Regions from separate parts of the Clostridium sp. AF34-13 genome, predicted to be linked through region 1. Evidence: predicted binding sites of a transcription regulator. Region 1 holds the regulator's gene; the other holds the start of a gene.
What was found. The regulator LexA, encoded in region 1, represses DNA repair genes until DNA is damaged. The targets are predictions, from matches to a motif close to CNAACANNTGTTNG.
Positions count from the first base shown of each region.

Region 2: DWZ63_RS09985 (putative DNA modification/repair radical SAM protein) is a predicted target of LexA. The motif match lies at 1,612-1,625, and genes of this name have one in related genera.

Region 1 covers NZ_QUEB01000002.1:68,419-71,640, reverse strand. The annotation lists gene yqeK (bis(5'-nucleosyl)-tetraphosphatase (symmetrical) YqeK) at 1-617, shown strand, start outside; gene rsfS (ribosome silencing factor) at 855-1,205, shown strand; gene lexA (transcriptional repressor LexA) at 1,538-2,155, shown strand; gene holA (DNA polymerase III subunit delta) at 2,182-3,153, shown strand.
Region 2 covers NZ_QUEB01000010.1:131,258-134,479, reverse strand. The annotation lists gene DWZ63_RS09985 (putative DNA modification/repair radical SAM protein) at 1-1,579, opposite strand, end outside; gene DWZ63_RS16130 (GH25 family lysozyme) at 2,333-3,222, shown strand, end outside.

The sequences.
Region 1 (3,222 bases):
TAGGGATGAAAGATGAATATATAAAAATTCAGGAAAAACTAAAAAAGAGATTATCTGAAAAAAGATATGCACATACGATAGGTGTAAGCTATACTGCAGCGGCAATGGCAATGCGTTATGGTCTAAATGTTGATGACGCGGCAATGGCAGGGCTGTTGCATGACTGTGCAAAATACATGACTGATGATGAGCTTATCGAAAAATGTAAAAAATATGGTATAGAATGTAGTGAGACGGAGAAAAGAAACGGATATCTGCTCCATGCAAAACTCGGTGCATATTATGTAAAAGAAAAATACGGAATAGACAATGATGAGATATGTTCGGCAGTCAGATACCACACGACAGGAAAGCCTGTTATGTCGGTTCTTGAAGCCATTGTGTTTACGGCAGATTATATAGAGCCTGGCAGAAAGATACTTCCAAACTTTAAGCTTATAAGAAGCATGGCATTTGTTGACCTTGACGAAGCCGTATATCTTATACTTAAAAACACATTGTCTTATCTGAGTGATGAAAAGAAAAGTGAAGCAGGCAAAGAAAAAGAGATTGATGAACATTCAGTTGAGGCCTATAAATATTATAAAAAAATTCATGATGAAAAAGGTATTAAGTGATTGCAAAACTGATTATATGTTGTGCTGATTGTGTAAATATAAACAAATAATAACGCAGGCACGCTTTTGCTACCTGTCACTCGTAGCAGTACATAAATCAGCAAAAAACGCTGATTAAGTGCTGACGGTGACAGAAGTGCACTGCTAACATTATTGTTTATATTTACACAATCTAATCAAGATTTATGATAGTTTCGCAAATACCTATAGCAGTATATAAAAATAAGGAGAGAATATATGACAAAACAGAGAGAGATGGCAAAGATTGTTTTTGATGCACTTGATGAGAAGAAAGGCGAAGATATTAAGATAATTGATATTTCCGAGATTTCAATCATGGCAGATTATTTTGTGGTTGCAAGCGGTTCAAGCTCTACACAGATACAGGCACTTGTGAGAAATGTTGAGGAGAATCTCCACAAGGCAGGATATGTGATGAAGAGGATGGAGGGTGACAAGAACAGTTCATGGGTTCTGCTCGATTTCGGTGATGTTGTCGTTCATGTGTTTAACAGGGAGGACAGGCTTTTTTATGACCTTGAAAGAATCTGGTCTGACGGAAAGATTATCACACCTGAGGAGTTGTGATGGTTATAGTTTAGTATGTGAAAAATGCTCTCATATTTGAGGGCATTTTTTATAGAAACAGTTCATCCTTGCATTTCTTACATTCATAAACCTGCCAGCGAGCTGTCAGTCGCTGCTTTGCAGCTTATGTTTACTCATTTCAGAAATGAAAGGCTATTCTACCATAAAAAGGTACTTAACAATACAATGAACAAGCTCATTGTATTGCCAATTATCTTTTTATGGCTGAACTGTTACTTTTTATAGAAAATTCTTTGAACATATGTTTGACAATGCCTTGCAAATATGATAAAATATACAAAATTACAATATATATTCGGGAGGGCAGTGTTATGGCAAAAGAAAGAATATCTGCAAAGCAGAAAGAAATATTAGACTTTATCAAATCAGAGATTATAAATAAGGGATATCCGCCTGCAGTTCGTGAAATTTGTGAGGCGGTCAATCTCAAATCTACATCCTCGGTTCATTCTCATCTTGAGACATTGGAGAAAAACGGTTTTATCAGGAAAGACCCTACAAAGCCAAGAGCCATTGAGATTATTGATGATGACTTTAATCTGGTGAGGAGAGAACTCATAAATGTTCCTATCATTGGTTCAGTGGCAGCAGGAGAGCCTATCTTTGCGGAGCAGAATATAGAGGGATATATGCCTGTACTTCCGGGAGATATGCCAAAGGGAGAAGCGTTTATCTTAAATGTCCGTGGTGAGAGTATGATAAATGCAGGTATCTTCGATGGAGATAAGGTGCTTGTTCATAAGCAGAGTGTTGCAGAAAACGGTGAGCTTGTAGTGGCACTTGTCGATGATTCAGCCACGGTTAAGACATTTTATAAAGAGGACGGTCATTTCAGACTTCAGCCTGAAAATGATACTATGGATCCCATTATCGTAGACAATGTCGATATACTTGGAAAAGTAGTAGGTTTATTTAGAACATATCATTGATTTAACACTATTTTTGGAGAACTTATATGAATCGTATTAAGGATGACATAAAGCAGAGGAAGTTTCACAATCTGTATCTTCTTTACGGCAGTGAAGAATTGCTCAAAAAAAATTACAGGGAAAATCTTAAGCATTTTATTCTGGAAAACAGTGATGAGATGAATTTTTCAAAATTTGAAAATAGAGGCATTGATTTAAGTGAGGTACAGTCCATAGCCGATACATTGCCGTTTTTCAGTGATTACAGGCTTATTGTTATTCAGGACAGTGGTCTTTTTAAAACATCAAATGATTTTGCTGATTATCTTGAGCATATGCCTGACAGTACGATTATTATTTTTGTTGAAAAAGAGATCGACAAGAGAAACAAGTTATATAAATATGTAAACAAAAACGGAATAGCTGCTGAGATTAAACTTAAGGACGCACAGGAGACATTAAACTGGGCGGCGAGAAGATTAAAAGATGCCGGGAAAGTGTTCACCAGACAGACGATGGAGTATTTTTTGCAAAGAGTGGACAATAATCTTTACAGTCTCTCAAATGAGATTGACAAGCTTGTTGCATATACAGGAGACAGGCAGGAAGTGACGATTGCCGATATAGACGAGATATGTCCTGCATTTCTCCAAAATCATATTTTTCAGATGGTGGATGCGGTCGGTGCATCAGATGCAGATAAGGCTTTGAAATTGTATAATGAACTGATTGAGTTAAAAGAAGCTCCATCTTATATTTTGTATATGCTCATAAGACATTTTAATATACTTCTTCAGATAAGTTCACTAGGAGGAGCAGCAAAGAATGAGATAGCAGCAAAGATTGGTATTTCACCTTATTTTGTCGGCAATTATCAGAGACAGGCAGCAGGTTTTAAAAGAGAACAGCTTAAAAATGCATTAGAGAGCAGTCTTGACACGGAGCAGAAGTTTAAGACAGGAATATTAGATGACCAGATAGGTGTAGAGCTTTTGATAGTCGGACTTGTAAGCAGATAGTTTTTGATTTTGTGATAATTGTGTGATAAAGAGGCTTACCAGCTTGTCATTTTTGTGGCTGTATGATAA
Region 2 (3,222 bases), on a different contig from region 1:
GCTGCTTATAAGTAATATCCGCCCCAAAACCTCTCATCACATCGCCCTCATTAGTAACAAGACTCCTCGTAATATAATCTTCATCCACTTTAAGAAAATCATACATCATCTTTCCGTTGCAGGTTATAAAAAATACGGCACGCTTTAAAACAACACCTATTGTCTTTAACGAATTAAAGTCAAGACTTCCCGACTTTCTCGCACGGACTATGCGCCCTGCCGACTTGACTCCTATCCCCGGTACTCTGAGAAGAGTGTTGTAATCTGCTTTATTTATCTCTACCGGAAAATCCTCCAGATGTCCTAATGCCCAGTCACACTTAGGGTCTAAGAAAGTATTAAAAAACTGTCTTTTTTCAGATAAAAGTTCATTTGCCTCAAAGCCATAATATCTCAGGAGCCAGTCTGCCTGATAAAGTCTGTGTTCTCTGCGAAGCGGCGGTCCTACCGCCTGTGCCGGAAGTGTACTGTCATTATTTACATTGATAAATGCAGAGTAGAATACCCTCTTTAAATCAAACCTTTTATAAAGTGCTTCAGATACAGACATTATCTCGTAATCACTCTCACCTGTCGCTCCAATTATCATCTGTGTGCTCTGTCCTGCCGGAACAAACCCTCTGCTTATATCAGTCTTGTTCCACATGGTAAGTGCATTTGTGCCGGTCTTATGTTCCTGCATAGACAAAATATCCGTTTTTTCAATCTGCTTTTCCGACTTTCTGCCTTTAAAATCTGCATTTAATATTGCATTTTTTCCTGTGTCCATCGATAAGTTATATGTTTTGTCATTACTGCTTTTATGAATGTTTTTCTGTTCTTCAAATCTATCATTTCTCCCACCTATTAAACTGCTATCAGGTGTAATCTTATGTTCCTCAATCTCCATACTCCGTCCCAAACGCTTTGATGTGTACCAGTACGCACTCCTATTGCCGCCTTTCATCCCTAACATTTCCCTGCTCTGTGCCATACCCGACTGTATCTGACGCATCGGTGTAAGTATGTTTTTTCTGCTCTTGTTCGGAGCAAGTTCTTTAAGACCTGCCTCTGTCGGAAGTTCAAGATTGACACTCATCCTGTCTGCATACCAGCCCGCAAGTTCAACAAGCTCCTGTGAAGCTCCCGGAATAGCCTTGCAATGTATATAGCCATTAAAATGGTGTACTACCCTAAGGTCATGAAGCGTTTTACAGATAAGTTCCATCGTATAATCAGGAGAATATAAGATACCCGAACTCAAAAACAATCCCTCTATATAATTTCTCCTGTAAAACTCCATTGTAAGCCTGCACACCTCCTCAGGTGTAAAAGAAGTCCTCGGAACATCATTTGATACACGATTTATACAATATCTGCAATTATAAATGCACTCATTTGTAAACAATATCTTAAGCAACGACACGCATCTTCCATCTGCCGCAAAGCTGTGGCAGATACCACACGACATTGCATTTCCTATCTCACCCTTGATGCCGTCACGCTGCACTCCGCTCGAAGTACAGGCAACATCATACTTTGCCGCATCTGATAATATCTGTAATTTCTTCATAAGATTTGTATCACTCTCAAAAACCATGTAACCGACCGCCTTTCTCGAACTTTAGTTCCCGAACATTTGTTTATATTTTATCATCACATAGCTTAACTGTCAATCACCATTTATTACCATTATGACTATATCTATATTTCAAGCGGATATTCACAATCCGCTGTGCTGCCTGCTTACAACACTATCACAACATATCAAAATGTACTTTTGCCTCTCCTGATATCAAAAAGTATCCCCACCACTTACTTCTCTATGCAATAAATGTTAGGGACTTTATTAATAGTGTCAAACATTTTGTAACAGTTCAGCCTTGCATTTCTTACATTCATAAACCTGCCAGCAAGCTGTCAGCCGCTGCTTTCCAGCTTTTGTTAATTTCATGCAATAAATGAAAGGCTATTCTACCATAAAAAGGTACTTAACAATACAATGAACAAGCTCATTGTATTGCCAATTATCTTTTTATGGCTGAACTGTTACAACTTTTTTTTGACATATCACACATATATACTGTAGAATACCATAGAAAAGTAAGTAACAGTTCTAATAAACATAACACTTGCAAAATCTTGACAGATTTACAAGATTGTAATGATATAGCAAATAATATAAGCAGACATTCCGTCGTCGCCAGCACTTGGGCAATGTTTTTTATTGACCTATGTACTGCTGCGAACGACGGCATAGCGAGAGCGTGCCTGCGTTATTATTGTTATATCATTACAATCAGCACAACTTTCAACTGATTTTGTAAGCACAACAAACTTTAGGGGGGACATCATGAAAAAGAAACTATTGTCAAAACTGCTCGTCTGCACACTTGCCTTACAAAGTGCATTTGCATCGACTGTATCTATGCCTGCAAACACCAAAAAGGCATCTGCCGCACTGACCGGAAAAAGTCCGTTCACAAGCTCCACTTATACACATAATGATAATTTTAGCGGATATAATATATATCACGGAATTGATGTTTCTAAATACAACAATAACAACGGCACTATTGATTGGAACAAAGTCAAAAAAGCCGGAGTTGACTTCGTAATTGTAAGAGTAGGCTACAGAGGTTACGGAAAATCAGGCACTCTCTGTACTGATCCTTTCTATAAAACAAATATAGAAGGTGCTCTTGCCGCCGGCATAAAGGTCGGTGTTTACTATTTTACCGAAGCACTCACGACAGCCGAAGCTAAGGAAGAGGCCAAATTCTGTATAGATAAGATTAAAGATTACGATATTACACTGCCGGTTGCCATCGACTATGAATATCCGACCGACGGCTCCAAACCGGTCGGCAGAATGTATGATGCCAAGTTAAGCAAATCCGCTGCAACAGCTAATGTAAAAGCATTTTGTGCCGCCGTTAAGGATGCCGGATATACACCTCTTGTCTACGCAAACAAGAGCGACTTTTCAAGCCTTATTGACGGTGCTTCAATAGGCAAATCATATAAAGTATGGCTTGCAAATTACACTACAAAAACAACTTATGCAAACAAATATGAATACTGGCAGTACACAAGCTCAGGAAAAGTCAATGGTATAACAGGAAAAGTTGACTGTAACTTCTGGTACACAAAGAGTAAACTTGATGACACAAGCTCAACACCCGCTCCGGCAGCAACAAACACACCAAAGCCAACTGCTTCTCCAACGGTCAAACCGACTGC